Regions from separate parts of the Lysinibacillus sp. CNPSo 3705 genome, predicted to be linked through region 3. Evidence: riboswitches for the same ligand, from Rfam matches in the RefSeq annotation. Region 3 holds a riboswitch; each other region holds the start of a gene.
What was found. A riboswitch is a leader RNA that binds a small molecule or an ion and turns the genes downstream of it on or off. The one in region 3 is predicted to bind S-adenosylmethionine.
Positions count from the first base shown of each region.

Region 1: it holds a riboswitch for S-adenosylmethionine, as region 3 does, so the genes downstream of both, PVA17_RS02045 (cyclase family protein) here and PVA17_RS17090 (MetQ/NlpA family ABC transporter substrate-binding protein) in region 3, are expected to answer to the same signal.
Region 2: it holds a riboswitch for S-adenosylmethionine, as region 3 does, so the genes downstream of both, metA (homoserine O-acetyltransferase MetA) here and PVA17_RS17090 (MetQ/NlpA family ABC transporter substrate-binding protein) in region 3, are expected to answer to the same signal.

Region 1 is NZ_JAQZSD010000003.1:80,771-86,303, reverse strand. Features, by position in the region: gene PVA17_RS02055 (MFS transporter) at 1-885, shown strand, start outside; gene PVA17_RS02050 (YuzC family spore coat inner layer protein) at 1,093-1,503, shown strand; SAM riboswitch class I at 1,652-1,760, shown strand; gene PVA17_RS02045 (cyclase family protein) at 1,855-2,592, shown strand; gene PVA17_RS02040 (DedA family protein) at 2,690-3,286, opposite strand; gene PVA17_RS02035 (Cof-type HAD-IIB family hydrolase) at 3,472-4,245, opposite strand; gene PVA17_RS02030 (DUF2225 domain-containing protein) at 4,810-5,505, shown strand; gene PVA17_RS02025 (hypothetical protein) at 5,530-5,533, shown strand, end outside.
Region 2 is NZ_JAQZSD010000004.1:61,784-67,316, forward strand. Features, by position in the region: gene panF (sodium/pantothenate symporter) at 1-433, shown strand, start outside; gene PVA17_RS02620 (TSUP family transporter) at 1,032-1,814, opposite strand; gene PVA17_RS02625 (TrmB family transcriptional regulator) at 1,939-2,721, shown strand; gene PVA17_RS02630 (nucleotide excision repair endonuclease) at 2,795-3,166, opposite strand; SAM riboswitch class I at 3,362-3,472, shown strand; gene metA (homoserine O-acetyltransferase MetA) at 3,612-4,547, shown strand; gene PVA17_RS02640 (catalase-related domain-containing protein) at 4,949-5,080, shown strand; gene PVA17_RS02645 (alpha/beta fold hydrolase) at 5,456-5,533, shown strand, end outside.
Region 3 is NZ_JAQZSD010000043.1:24,794-30,326, forward strand. Features, by position in the region: gene PVA17_RS17070 (hypothetical protein) at 1-146, opposite strand, end outside; gene PVA17_RS17075 (carbon-nitrogen family hydrolase) at 177-971, opposite strand; gene PVA17_RS17080 (PhzF family phenazine biosynthesis protein) at 1,053-1,847, opposite strand; gene PVA17_RS17085 (pyridoxal phosphate-dependent aminotransferase) at 1,978-3,147, shown strand; SAM riboswitch class I at 3,324-3,428, shown strand; gene PVA17_RS17090 (MetQ/NlpA family ABC transporter substrate-binding protein) at 3,515-4,348, shown strand; gene PVA17_RS17095 (methionine ABC transporter ATP-binding protein) at 4,444-5,469, shown strand; gene PVA17_RS17100 (methionine ABC transporter permease) at 5,462-5,533, shown strand, end outside.

The DNA.
Region 1 (5,533 bases), on a different contig from region 3:
TTACTACTAACTGGGCGTGTTATTTCAGCATTGGCACATGGCGTGTTTATGTCCATTGCCTCTGTGATAGCTGCAGATGTTGTAGCACCAAATAAACGAGCAAGTGCAATAGCTTTTATGTTTACAGGACTAACATTAGCAACTGTGACTGGTGTCCCACTAGGAACTTTTATTGGACAAGTAACTGATTGGCGAATGTCGTTTATTTTCATAGTTATCATAGGTATTATTGGATTAATTAGTAATGCCCTGCTTGTGCCAAGTCACTTATCGAAAGGTAATCCAATATCGATTTTAGATATTGGTAAAGTTTTAGGGAATATTCGAATGTTATTAATCCTCTTTATTACTGCAATTGGGTATGGTGGCGCATTCGTCGTATACACCTATGTTTCTCCTATTTTAGAGCAGTATATGGGCTACTCACCAAAGGCAATTGTCGTGATCTTAGTTGTATACGGTATTTGTGTTGCCATTGGTAATACATTAGGTGGTCATTTTGCGAATAATAACCCTTTACGCTCTATCTTTATGATCTTTATAGGATTAGCAATAGCACTACTCGGCATCAACTTCTTTTTAGAATCATCCATCATAGGATTAATAATGGTCTTTATGATGGGGCTATTTATGTTTATGAATGTACCAGGATTACAGCTTTATGCCGTTCAGCTTTCAGAAAAATATACACCATCGGCTATTTCAATGGCTTCAGCATTAAATATTTCGGCCTTTAACATTGGTATTTTTCTAGGATCATACATTGGAGGAATGATTGTTAACCTCCAATCATTAGCTCATACCCCTATATATGGATTCGTAATGGTGATGATTGCTGCAGTTACTACCTTCCTAACGTTACACTTCGATAGAAATAAACAATAGATTTCCCTAGAATAACAATAACGAAAGGAAGCCTTAACCATACACAAGGCTTCCTTTTTGTTAAGGAACGTATCGTCGAAATAAGCCTTAAAAAATTCTAATGCCGTGAACCAATTCCCAAAAGGGCTTGAAAGCATCAGCTGTTAACACAGAAAGTCTATATTGTACATAAGATACTGTATCAGCTATAGGATAGGAGGAATTTAGTTGTATTACAATCCTTATCCGTTTTTTGTCTATCCTCATTACTATCCGGCATGGGTAATGGCAAATCAACCAACAAATCAACACCCTTCCCATCATCTAGCAATGCCGACACCCCCAATGAATAGAAGTCCATTTCCAATCGTCAATACAAAGAAATTAAAGACTTCCGCGAATCGGATTAAGGTTATTATGCAGCAAGCACAATTACTTACGGATAAAATTGATGAATCTGAGCAATTTGCACATGATCTTATGAACGCAGCACAACAATCAAATAAAACAGAAGTTGAAAAGTTAATTGCTTCAACAGGCATTACTGTAAAATTCGATACTACCTATACACCAGATGGATTTCGTATAACATTTACGGAAAGTAGCTGTTGTAAGCTAACACTAATTTTAGGTTGGTGAAGAGTTGGCCCTTTGAAGAGGGCCTCTTTTTTTACCTTTAGCATCTTTATGAATTTTAACCTTGTATCCCTATCAAGCTTGTAAACTATAAAAAAATATGCTAAAGTGTTTGTACACATTATTTCTGAAAATTCTTATATCGCATTTTTTCTTATCAAGAGAGACGGAGGGATTGGCCCTATGAAGTCTCAGCAACCAGCCCTATAGAGGTATGGTGCTAATTCCAATTGGCAAAATTCTGCCTTGAAAGATGAGAAGACTTACTTTAGTTGCTTTGCACAAGAGTCCTCTTCTTCAAGGAGGGCTCTTTTTTATTTTTCCATTCTAATTAAAAGAAAGCAGGGAACTATTATGACAAACGAACTTTTACAAGCAATTCAACTATTGAAATCAAAAAAATGGGTAGACTTAACGCATACATTTGGTCCAAATTCTCCACATTTCTTTATGTTTGCTGATGCTAAATTTGAAACATTATTTTCACATGAGGATGGCTTCTTTGCACAGCAATTCACTTTCCCAGGGCAATACGGAACACATATCGACCCACCTATCCATTTTGTACGAGATACACGCTATCTAGAGGAATTGGAGCTAAAAGAACTAGTACTACCACTCATCGTTATTGATAAATCGAAGGAAGCCGCAGTAAATAACGACTACACGTTAAGTATTCAAGATATTCTTGACTTTGAAGCTGAACATGGGGAAATTGAAGCCGGTACCTTTGTTGCGTTCCGTACCGATTGGAGTAAACGTTGGCCAGATAAAGAATCTTTCAGCAACAAAGACGCTGATGGCAATAATCATATTCCTGGCTGGGGATTAGAAGCATTACAATTTTTATTCAACGAACGACAAGTAAGAGCTATTGGCCACGAAACTTTTGATACAGATTCAGCAGCAGATTTCCGTAGAAATGGAAAATTAGACGGCGAATATTTTGTGCTAGAGCAAGATACTTATCAAATTGAGCTTATGACAAATTTAGATAAGCTACCTCCAAAGGGCGCTGCTATATTCAATATCGTGCCAAAGCCTGAAAAAGCATCTGGATTCCCTGTCCGTTCCTTTGCAATATTACCGTAATATAGCAAAAAGGTCTGATTCAATAAATATTGAATTAGACCTTTCATCCATTATCATCCGCATAATTAAGTCCGGAATCGGCTCTGTACTATTGAATTTATTTAGATGCATTCTTTCTTTTGAAAACAACATAAATGATGAACATAATGATGATGAACAATACTATAACATAAATACTGTAACGGGATAAATATAGCTCAACATAATGCCATTTCTCTCCAAGTATCTTCCCTAAAGTGATAAAAGTAAATGTCCATAAAGCTGCTCCCATATAAGCAAAGAAAGCAAATTTTTTATAAGGATAATTATTAATAGCTGCAATATATGCAGTAAGATGACGAACTCCAGGGATAAAATACCCTATTAATAATAATATTGGTCCAATTTTTTCAAATAATTTTCTAGTAAAATCAATTTTCTGTTCTGTAATATGGACTTTCGAACCGTATTTTCGTAATAAAGGTAGCCCGAATTTATAGCCTATATAGTAGCTCAGGGTAATTCCCCCTGCCGCGCCTATCATAGCGCTGATTAAAGCTGGAATATGTGCAAGAGTTTCACGATATACGCTATACCCTACATATGTCAAAAATATTTCATCAGGAAGTGGCAGACCGACAATTCCCCCAATTAGGATAAGAATAATGCCAAAATATCCATAATGTTCAATAAGAGATTGTACGTGATGCGCCATAAATCCACCCCATCTAAAGCGTAATGATTTTTAATAGTTAGCTTTATAATAACTCAAAGGAGACAACATTATGAGTATTATGGATTAAATACATTTTCTCCATGAAAACATTCATCCATGTTGTATCGTAAAAAAATATAGTTTTTTCTTAGTGACTGGTTGATTCATATTTTACTTTCAAATAATTAAATTATTTGCAGCTTACGTAGAGCATAATGAATACCATCTTCTGTTGATTTTTTCGTTACATAATTAGCGACACTTTTTAATGCTTCACTACCGTTGCCCATTGCAATACCAAAGCCAACCTGCTCTAGCATGTCGATATCATTATCTCCATCACCAAAAGCAAGTGCTTCCTCAGGACTCAAGTCAAAATAATCTAGTACAGCCTGCACAGCAATTGATTTGGAAACATCATGTTGCAATACATTTGTAATGTAAGGGTGCCACCTCTTAAATAATAAATGCGGGAATTTTAAAGTATACCTTTTCTCAATTTCCTCGTTGCCATACAAACACATTAAGTAAACCTCTTGCGTTAAAATATCTTCATTAATAACGGGAAATTCTTGCAATGATAATGTTTCTTGCATGGCTTTTAATGTCTCTTGTTCTTGGACGTTATTCATCGATAATTGTTCTGTAAAAAACGAAAGACTTTGTTTATTGTTTTCAGCAAAAGCCTTAACTGCGTGGACAATTTCCTTGGCAATAGGAATTTTATGTATTACTAGATCTTGATGCTTAACATAGGCACCATTAGCGGTAATAAACGTATCTATACCTATGCTTCTTAAACCTTGGCACATTGATAAAGGTCTTCCTGTAGCAGCCACAATATGAATTCCATTATTTTTTAATTGCTCAATAGCGATCATTGTGCTTTCTTCAATACGACCATCTTCATAATTTACAAGCGTTCCATCTACGTCAAAGAATACAATTTTATAATCCATCGTTCTCTCCTTGCTGATTTTATTAAGTATATCGATCAGGGAACCTCACTATAACATGACCCAATTTGGGGTAATACCTGTGACGATAATCTCCAAGAAATCGCCCAACCCCACTCCGATTACCTTCATTTAAATGTCATTTTCCACTACAGACGAGTGCCTAGGTGACTCCGCTTTGTCACTTAATAAAATCCTATATTTCCCTAATCAATATACTTGTCATTTTACATGAAGAACTATCCAAATAGGCATTATTATCTACACAGCAACTAGATTAAAAAAATTAGTAGTTAATCAAACATTTGTACGTTTTATGACAAGCTAAGCCAACCGTATAACTTACACCAACTACACCGATAAACACTATTACGGGTACATATCGAAATTTCAAATAACTAAGAAAGTAATGAACATTTTTATTTCAATAATTCTAAAGGAGTATACCAAAGAGCATAGAATTGTTAAAATAGAGTTAGCTAAATTAAATACATTGAACGATACCATCCACCATATAAATAGAACAAAAGAAATAATAATCATCTGAATGTAAAGGAGTTGATTCTTATGGCATTTAACATTTACTACTATGAAAGTAGTGTGGATTGCAAGTTTTGCAAAAAGCATTTTACCACATATAAAGTCCGCCCTAATCGTTATAAAGTTATCGAAGAGCAAACAGACTTCATGCCAGTTTACGAAGGTTTAAACCCGTTATTGTATGAAGTTGCCGTTTGTCCACATTGTGGCTATGCTTTCCACAAATCGATGACGAGAACATATGGGCCTTTCATGCTTCTTATTGATGAACTGTACATAAAAGAGCTACAAAAACCAATGGACATCCGTAAGGAACGTACGATTGATGATGCCATTGTAAGCTTTAAATTAGCTTATCTTGTATCAAGAGCATCAATGGAAGAGTCACTTCTTATGGCCAATTTCGCGTTAAAAATAGCTTGGCTATATCGCTTAAAAAATGATGAAGAATCGGAAAAGCGCTACCTTTTTGCTGCTAGAGATTTTTACAGCAAATCTTTTGCATCCAATCAAGAGGGCGGAGAGAGAATTCAATATTTACATGCCGAATTAAGCCTCCGACTTGGAGATATTGCCGAGGCTAAAAAAGGATTCTCTCGATTAATAGCAGATCGAAATATTTCCAATAAATATCGAAAACTAGCACGTAATCGCTGGGAAAACTATAAATATGATGAGCAACCGAACAACGCAAATAAAATAATAGAAGAAGTCATCAATTAAAATAAAACGAGGAGAGTCATAATTATGC
Region 2 (5,533 bases), on a different contig from region 3:
CGCATTACTAATGCTTGTAAGCTCCACAGTAGTAAAAGATATTTACTTAAATTATATAAAACCAACAGCGAATGATACAGAAATTAAGCGTGCAAGTTTTATTGTTACGACAGTGATCGGTTTAGCCGTTGTTATTTTTGCACTAAATCCACCAGATTTATTAGTATGGCTAAATTTATTCGCTTTTGGCGGACTTGAGGCAGTCTTTATTTGGACCGTCGTATTAGGACTATATTGGAAAAAAGCTAATAAGTATGGTGCTATCGCGTCAATGATTTCGGGTATGATACTTTATATAATCATTGATCGTTTTTATCCTTCTGTCTTTGGTATGCATACCGTGACAATTCCAATCGTCGCTTCCTTAGTGATATTTGTTATTGTTAGCTTATTAACAAGTCATAAATTTAAAAATGAAAAGTTGTTTATTTAAATTAGAAAACGCCGTAGTGATAGAATATCTACGGCGTTTTACATTGCAGATAATAAATGATGGATAGAATGTCCAAAATCGTGGATAGAATCTCTGGATTGATGGATGAAAGTTCGAAATGATGGTAAGAACCTCTGGAGCAAAGGAAAGAATTACTGAAGAGACGGAAAGAACCTCCGGAGCGAAGGAAAGAATCAGTGAAGCGACGGATAGACCTCCGAAGAGACGGAAAGAACCCCTGGAGTGACGGAAAGAACTACTGAAGAGACGGAAAGAACCACTGAAGCAACGGATAGACCCTCCAAATGATGGATAGAATCACCCAAAACGTGGATAGAACATTCGAAATCGTGGATAGAATCTCTGGATTGATGGATAGAAAGTTCAAAGTGACGGAAAGTCCCTATGAAGCGACGGAAAAACCTTCTCAAACGACGGAAAGCCTCTCCTGAGCAACGGATAAGACCCTCCCAAGTGACGAATAGCCTCTACTGAGCGAAGGATAGAACCCAAAAAAATCCCTCCGAAATGACAAAAGCCTCTCCAAATTAAAGAAACAGAACGCCAAAGATTGTCGACAAGCTAAGACACCGTAGAGCTAGATATCTACGGCGTTTTTTATGTAATCATAAGCATTTTTTGTTAACAACGTAATCGTTACGATAATAAATAATACGCGGACAAAGCCGCTACCTTTTTTAATCGCCATACGTGAGCCTACAAATGCACCGGCAATTTGAGCGATGCCCATTAGTAAACCATAGGCATAATGAATCTGACCTAAGTAGGCGAACATTAAAAGGCCGGCAAAATTACTTGCTAAGTTTAAAAATTTCGCGTTTCCTGCTGCCTTTAAGAAATCGAAGCCGACTAATAAAAAGCTGAAGATTAAAAATGAGCCAGTTCCTGGACCAAGAAAACCATCATAAAACCCAATTGTAAATAACAACAGCATGAATAGGACTAAGTGCGTAAACTTTAAATTTTTGACTGCAGCTACTGAACCCCAATCTTTTTTAAAGATCGTATAGACGGCAACAGCAGCAAGCATTATGAGCATAAGTGGTTTTAGTAATTCGGGATTAATCAAATGAACGGTCCATGCACCAAAAAGTGATCCCACAAAGGCTAGGGGAAAGTATTTAATAACCGAACGAATTTCTAGCTGACCAGATCGATAAAAAGAAATGGTTGATGTTAAAGAACCCATGGTGCCGGCAAGTTTATTAGTGGCTACTGCCGCTGCTGGATTTAAACCAGCAAACATAAGGGCAGGTAACGCAATTAAGCCTCCACCTCCAACGACTGCATCCACAAAGGCGGCTAAAAAACCAAAAGATATTAATAATATAACTACATTTACATCTACTTCAAATAGCATGTTTACACCTCTTTTGATAGTTACTACTGAAATAGTAACTAAATTTCACTTTGCTGTAAAGAATTATTTTTTATTGGCTTATCTTCATAGCCTTAACTTATAATAAAGGAAATGGAGGGATCGAATGGTTGAATTAATCGCGCAATTAAAAGAACTAGGATTCACAGAATATGAAGCGAAGGCCTATATTGCACTCGTACAAAATAGTCATGTTAGTGCCTATCAAGTAAGTAAAAACTCCGGTATCCCTCGTGCAAGAATATACGACATACTTGATGTACTTGTTGAAAAAGGGTTAGTACTGAAAGAAGAAACGGCAGATCAAACGATATACTCTTCCATTCCCGTCGCTGTGTTTTTACAGCAAATTCAGCAACGTTGGCAATCGAATTTCACATCGATTAGTGATCAATTAGAAAAATTAGAAGTAAAAGAGCAGGAAGCGGAGCATAAAGTTGTCACGATAAAAGGAAAAGAGGCAATCGTCAATTATTGTCAGTCATTATTAAAAAAAGCGGAGAAAAAAGTCATATTATCGATGTGGGAAGATATGTATGGGGAATTACGAGAAGCTATACAAGAGGTCCCACAGCATATTCCGATTCATGGTATTACATTAAATGTGGATGAAAATGTTTCACCCTTAGATCAGCATCGAACTACACAATATACGAGAAAAACTTCTACGCCACATTGGTTTATTTTGTCTGTAGATGGTCAAGAGATGATTTATGGTCACTCTCCGGCAAAACACGAAACGGCTTTTATTACCAATGATCCTGTTCATATTTATTTATTAGAGGATTATATATGGCATGACGTGCTTATTAATCGCCTTTTAAAGCGCGATGATACGGAGCTTGAGGAATGGATTACGAAAGAACGTAAAGCATTTTTCTTAGAATGAAAGTATTGAAAAAGAATCTGCAAGCCGTCATGTACATTACATAAGGCGAGCAGATTCTTTTTTTCGTTAAATATTAATAAAATACTTTATCAACATTGTATTTAGCGCGGAATGAATTGATCGCGTACGTTTCATAAATTTCACGTTCCATTGGATCTTCCACTTCATACACTTCAATTTTGAAAATTTCATCACGATGATTTTTCATCGGTGACACATTGTCCTCAAAATGCTTTTTAATACGTTGACGAATTTTACGTGCTTTACCTACAAATAAAAGTTCGTTCTCTTCATTGTAGAATAAGAAAATACCACCGTTTTCACGAGTGATTTTATGGAAGTCGATAAAACCATGGTATGGTGTGATTGGTACATCTCCTGGCTTTAAATCTTGTTCGCGTTGGCGAATTACTAAATCTGGTTTTGGAAAATCAATTTTAATCAAACTATTCACGTTCCTCTCTGTTACTAAAGGTATATGTTAACATAAGTACAGCATGTTTACCATCAAATAATGAATGTCAACATTCAAGTTTAGTGTTAAACAAATGACATCATGACATGCATGGTTAATAACAAAATATTCTATGTATTATTGATATTCTTAATTGTTCATGTTACAATTCTTTTTAATTAAATATTCTTATCATGAGAAGTTGAGGGATTTGGCCCGATGACGCTTCAGCAACCTCTAACGAAAGTTAGAAAGGTGCTAATTCCAGCAAAGGATTTTTCCTTTGAGAGATAAGAGTGGACGTGGAAAAATCCTTCTCATTCTATCTCATATGGAATGAGGGGGATTTTTTAATTTTTCATCATTTGATATTTGAGCTTTGCGCAGGGCCCGTGCATTGATGTTACAAAAGAAATAAAAGAGAGGGGAATGCAAGATGCCAATTAATATTCCGAAAAACTTACCAGCTGGAGAACATTTACGTGAGGAAAAAATCTTCGTTATGGAAGAGGACAGAGCGAAGACGCAACAAATTCGTCCGTTAAATATATTAATTTTGAACTTAATGCCAGAAAAAGAAAAAACAGAGCTGCAATTACTTCGTTTATTGGGGAATACACCGTTACAAGTAAATATTACATTTTTAAATACAGCTACGCATGAATCGAAAAATGTCAGTAAATCACATTTACAGTTATTTTACACGACCTTCAATCAAATCCGTCATCGCCGTTATGATGGTATGATCATTACAGGTGCACCAGTAGAAAAAATGGAATTTGAAGAAGTGAACTACTGGCAGGAAATTTCAGAAATTATGGATTGGTCTAAGACAAACGTAACATCGATTTTACATATATGTTGGGGTGCACAGGCGGCGTTATACCATCATTACGGTATCGGTAAAATTGGACTTCCTGCTAAATGCTCAGGTGTATATTCTCATGTCATTACGGATTTAACAGTGGATTTAGTACGTGGCTTTAGTGATTCATTTACGGCACCACATTCACGATATACATCCGTATCAATTGATGAAGTACTTAGCCATCCTGATTTACGATTACTCTCTTATTCTGAAGATGCTGGTGTTTTTATTGTGCAATCTAAGGATAATAAAAACATTATGATTACGGGCCATCTTGAATATGATGCAACGACTTTAGCTGATGAGTATAGTCGAGATGTTGCGAAAGGATTAGATATTGAGGTACCAGTGAATTACTTCCCACATGATAATCCTGCAAATGAACCGATTAATACGTGGCGTGCCCACACACATTTATTATTCTCAAATTGGTTGAACTACTACGTTTACCAAGAAACACCATATGAATGGGATTTCGTCGATCAAATTGAATATCATATTTAATGCCATTTAATAGCAATAAAAAATGATGACCTTGATAGGAGAAGGTCATCATTTTTTAACTATCTATTATGCTAGATACTTTAATCACCGGGGAGTCCCCTAGTCTCCATTTCATGGAATCAAATGATTTCACAGAGTGTCAAAACCCTTGATATAGGGTTTTGGCACTTTTTTAATTTCATCCAATTTCACCGGTTTTCATTCAAATCTAGTCATTTCTAGTCAAAACTAAGTCAAAAACTTAACCTTCTTATAGTGTAAACAAAATGCCGTATGGTTTCCTTGTTTATTAGTTTGATGGATGGTGAAAAAAGTGGATAAATGGATGGTGATAGAATCCTAAGACCTATTATAATAAAAGTGTTTTTATTGTAATAGGACTTATATAGGTTGAAAGATAATTGCAACAACGTCTATTTGATAATACTGCTGCGGATATGGCATCTGTTGAAGAGTTCATCAAACGTCGTCATATCCTTCACTGCTATTTAGCTGACCCAGCATATGGTGAAGGATTTTTTGAAGCAGGATGAACAACAATCGGGCGCAATTCTTGAAGATGAATTGTGCCTTTTTCAGCAATAGGGCCATATTCTTAAATAACCAATTAGACTTTATACCAAAGATATTATGAATAAATGTACTTAAGCTAACGATGCAGATTTAATAAAGACTGATACATTTCAAATAAAATAAATATTTTTCTTTTCATTATGACCTTATCTTCGCCTTTTTAAATAGTGTATTGTATATTTTGGTAATTCGAGGGGTTAATTTTATTATATTTAAATAATTATTTTTGGGATAAAAAACCAATTATAGAAATTATGTAAATCTGAAAAAAGAAAAAAATTTGACTATTTTTTGTTTAGGGTGTAAAACTAGCTTTAACTTTTACATGGAGGATGATGGCAGTGAAGTACCAAACAATGAATATTAATGGCAGTGAATTACATTTTGCAGATTACCCAGGTGAGAAAGGTACT
Region 3 (5,533 bases):
TCAGCTATCTTCTCCTCCTTATCAGCGATGTTCACCTGTTTATCAGCGATTTTCCCCTCCTTATCAGCGATTTTCATCTGTTTATCAGCGATTTCCTCCCCCTTATCAGCGATGTTCTTCTGTTCATCGGTTAGCACGCTCAACATTGCTTACCCTTTTGAGCGTGCTAGCAGATTTTAGTTTTCGGTAACTACCCCGTTGTATAATCCAGGTCTGCGGTCGTCATAAACAGGAATTCGGCCTCTTACTTCATCGACAATTGAAAAGTCCACGTCGATGACAGCTACTTCTTCGTCCTCTGCACCAACCCATAGCACCTCGCCCCACGGTTGAATGATCATTGATTGACCATTAAAGTTCTCTACTTTTCTAGAAATACGATTAACAGCGATCACAAAGCATTGATTTTCAATGGCACGTGCTTGCAGTAATGTTTTCCAATGATCGATACGTGGTGTTGGCCATTGTGCCGGCACGAACAATACTTTTGCCCCCGCTAAGGCGTGAGCGCGTAGCCATTCAGGGAAACGAATATCATAGCAAATTACGCCTGCAGCCTCGATATCTCCAAGGGCAAAGCGATTCATTTCATCCCCAGCTTCTAAATATAAATGCTCGTCCATCAAACGGAAAAGATGGGCCTTGTTATATTCGCCTACTAGCACACCATTTTTATCAAACGTATACATCGTGTTGTAAAATTTATCACCCTTCTTCGTTGAAACCGAGCCACCAACAATATGTACGCCAAGCTCTTTCGCTAGGTTTGATAAAAATGCTTTCGAACGCTCTCCATTCACATCTGCTAGCTCTGATAATTTTTCAAGAGCATAGCCTGAATTCCACATTTCTGGCAGCACAATAATTTCTGCACCTTGTTTTGCCGCTTCACGAATTTTGTCCTCAGCGCGAGCAAAATTTTCTTCTACTTTGCCAAAGCCTACGTTTAATTGAATACAACCAATTTTCATTGCTATTCCTCCTTTAGACAGTACTGTTCTGTATTTATACTACAATAAATCAACCTGACTTCCATGGTTTAAGCTCCATATTTAGATTATTATTTCACCACTTAATACTTGAACTGCAGAACCCGCAATAGCAACATCTTTTATTTTTGGTGTAACGTACAATAAGCCACCTCGTTTTGAAAGCTGTTTACTCACAATGCTTTCTTTTAATAATTTTGCACACCAGTAAGGCCCTAGCGCACCATGAGTGGAACCATTTACATGGTCTTCATCGATGCCTTGTGCTGGAGAAAAGAATCTTGAGACAATATCAACCCCCTCATCTTTAGAACGACTTGTAATACAAACACCACGTACCGGGAACTGTTTCATCGCTTGAAAATCAGCTTTGAAATATGCAATATACTCTTCGTGACTTAACTCCACTATATAATCCAATTCTGTTTTCCCTACATATGTTGGCTTCACACCTAGCCATTCTTCAAGCCCCAAAGGACATTCAATCTCTTCTAACTGATACTTTTGAATTGTTATTTCAACTAATTCATTGAACCAATTTGCTTGTAAAGGGCCACTTACAGTCTGGAATATAATCGAAGAATTGATAGGTACAATCCCTTGTTTCCAAAGTAAAAAAGCGCTAGCGATTGTTCCGTGTCCACAAATCGGTATTTCCTTTGCAGGCGTAAACCATCTAAGAAAAAAATGATTATCCTTCCTTTGAACAAAAGCTGTTGTTGGTACCGGGATCTCTTGAGCAATTTTTTGCATGGTCGACTCAGGTATCGTTGAATCAAGTAAACATACTGCTGCGGGATTTCCCTTGTAAAGCTCTGTAGTAAAAGCATTGACGATAAAATACGAGACTTTGTTCAATTTTCCCACCTCATTTGCGTCACTTTTGATTTTTAGTTATCTGAAAATACTCTAGACAATTACTAAAAAAAGTAATATTATGTGCATCATATCTTCAATAATTATTATATTCTGAAAAAGGTGGACGTGCATGGAATTCTCAAAAAAACTACAGCAACTCCCAACTCAATTTTTTGCAGCACTTGTGCAAAAAGTAAACGCTGCTCTTGCTGAAGGGCGTGATGTTATCAATCTTGGTCAAGGTAATCCAGATCAACCCACTCCTTCACACATTATTAAAGCATTACAGGAGGCGGCAGAAAATCCTCAAAATCATCAATACTCTCCATTTCGCGGCATAGCAGAATTACGCCAAGCAGCAGCAAGCTTCTACAAACGTGAATACAATGTGGACATTGCCCCTGATACAGAGGTTGCTATTCTCGGTGGTACGAAAATTGGTCTTGTTGAGCTACCGTTAGCTGTTTTAAACCCCGGTGACACTATGCTATTACCTGATCCTGGATATCCAGATTACTTATCTGGTGTCGTATTAGGTGATGTTAATTTTGAAGTTATGCCTCTTTTCGCAGAAAATGATTTCCTGCCAGACTATACTGCTTTATCCGATGAAGTAAAAGAAAAGGCGAAGTTACTGTACTTGAATTACCCGAATAATCCAACTGGCGGTACTGCAACATTGGAATTTTTCGAGGAAACAGTACGCTTTGCAAAAGAGCATAATATTATCGTCGCACATGATTTTGCCTACGGAGCGATTGGATTTGACGGCCATAAACCTGTCAGCTTCCTGCAAGCTGATGGTGCTAAAGATGTCGGTATCGAAATGTATACATTATCCAAAACGTATAATATGGCAGGCTGGCGCATTGGTTTCGCAGTTGGTAACCCCGACATTGTCGCAGCCATTAACCTTATTCAAGATCATCTATTTTGTAGTCAATTTCCTGCCGTACAACAAGCTGCGGCAGTTGCACTTACTGCTTCCCAAAGTTGTGCGGATAAGCTTAGAGCGACTTATGAGCGTCGACGAAACGTCCTAATCGAAGAAGCTCAGCGAATTGGTTGGCAAGTAACAGCACCGAGAGGCTCTTTTTTTGCATGGCTCCCTGTTCCACTAGGTTTTACGAGTGAACAATTTGCCGATATATTGCTCGACAAAGCTGATATCGCAGTAGCTGCAGGCAATGGCTTCGGTCAATATGGTGAAGGCTTTGTACGGGTTGGTTTACTTGTTAGCGAAGACCGCTTACGTGAAGCGATCAGCAGAATTGAAAAATTAAACTTATTTAGCTCGTGAACATTTCAATCAAAAACTGTTCCATTAGCTCAGACTTGCTATAGGGACAGTTTTTTCTCTCTCTTCTTTCGCGACTAAACATTAAAATAAAATAAAAAATTTCAAAAATTCAATTGACTTACTAAATCCTATAATTTATATTAGTTCTATCGGATTTACAAAAAAATATTATAAATCTCTTATCAAGAGTAGCTGAGGGACTGGCCCTATGAAGCTCGGCAACCTCCTTTTTTAAGGAAGGTGCTAATTCCAGCAAACAATCATTGTTTGAAAGATAAGAGAGGACAATTTTTCATGAGCCTCTCTTAATTTTTAAGAGAGTTTTTTTATTTTTATTACCGATAAAACAACTTTGGAGGTATGTTTCATGAAAAAGAAAAACAAGATTTTATTAGGTTTAGCAAGTCTTACATTAGTAGCAGCATTAGTGGGCTGTGGTACTAAAGAAAATAGTAAGGATAGTCAAAGTAAGACTATTAATGAAAATAAGATTGTAGTAGGTGTAACTTCTGGTCCACACGAACAAATTGCAGAGGCTGCAGCAAAAGTTGCCAAAGAAAATGGCTTAGAGGTAGAACTAAAAACGTTTTCTGATTATGTTTTACCAAATACATCGTTAGCCGAGGGTGATCTTGATGTAAACAGCTATCAACACCAGCCTTTCCTCGATGCATTTAACAAAGATCACAAAACAGATTTAGTGCCAGTAGGAAAAACAATTTTAACTCCTATGGGCATATACTCTGAGAAATATAAATCATTGAATGACGTTCCAGGTGGTGCTACATTCGGATTACCGAATGATCCAACGAACGGGGCTCGTGCTCTATTTGTCCTTCAAGAGGCAGGCATCATTAAATTAAAAGACGGTGCAGACTTAACAGCATCTATTCGCGATGTGGAAGAAAACAAAAAGAATTTGAAATTCATTGAATTAGAGGCTGCACAAATTCCTAAACAGCTTAGTGAAGTAGATGTAGCTGCCATTAATACAAACTTCGCTCTTGATGCTGGCATTAATCCTAAAAAAGACTCCATTCTTTTAGAATCTACAGACTCTCCATATGTGAACTACATTGTGGTGCGTGCAGAAAACAAAGATGACCCAACGATCAAAAAATTTGTTGAAGCTTATCAATCTGATGAGGTACGCAAATTTATTGAAGAAAAATTCCAAGGCTCTGTAATTCCAAGCTGGTAAGTGACGATTAAGTATAGCAAGAATCTGCGAGACTCCTACAGGAAAGCTAGCAGATTCTTGCTTTATAGAGGGACTTAGAAAGGAGATATCACCGTATGATTCAACTAGAAAATATAACAAAAGAATTTAAAACTAAAAATGGTATCGTCAAAGCAGTAGATGGTATTAACCTGCATGTCAAAAAAGGTGAAATCCATGGGGTTATTGGCTACAGTGGTGCAGGAAAGAGTACCCTTATTCGCTGTGTGAATTTATTAGAACGTCCGACAACAGGAAAAGTATTCATCGATCATGTCGATATTACTTCCCTTTCTCTAAACGACCTTCGCAAAACTCGGCAAAAAATCGGGATGATCTTCCAGCATTTTAACCTTTTAAAAACAGCGACTGTTTATAACAATATCTCGATACCATTAAAGCTTCTTGGCTATAACGACTCTGAAGTAAAAAAACGCGTTGCAAAATATGCAGAAATTGTTGGCCTAACGGAGAAATTAGATAGCTATCCTAGCCAGCTTTCAGGTGGTCAAAAGCAACGTGTCGCTATTGCACGTGCCCTTGCCCAAGAGCCTGAGATTTTGCTTAGTGATGAAGCGACAAGTGCACTCGACCCCGAAACAACGGACGCCATTCTTGAGCTTCTCCTGAAAATTAATCGTGAGCTAGGCATCACGATTTTACTTATTACACATGAAATGAATGTTATTCAAAAAATTTGCGATGCTGTATCCGTTCTTGAATCAGGGGCAGTTGTGGAATATAGCTCTGCTATAGAACTATTTTCGAAGCCCCAGCATCCAACAACACGAAAATTTTTAAATACCATTTCTCAACGTAATTTATCCCCTTCTCTTATCAAACAATTAAATGTTTCGGGAAGTGTTATTCGTTTAACATTCCTTGGAGAAAGTACGGGGAAACCATTACTAGCAGAAGTGAGTAAAGTTTATGATGTGCAACCAAATATTTTATCAGCCAATATCATAGAATTAAAAAATGGCATTGTCGGTAACATTGTCGTGCATCTACACGGTGAAGCACATATCGTAGAAAAAGCACTTAAGTATTTTACAGAAAACGGGGTAAGCATTGAGGTATTAGGAGGCGAATTACATGACTAGCATTCAAAGCTTCTTTGCAGATTGGTCAGATGTTATTGGGAAATCCATTCTCGAAACCTTCCAA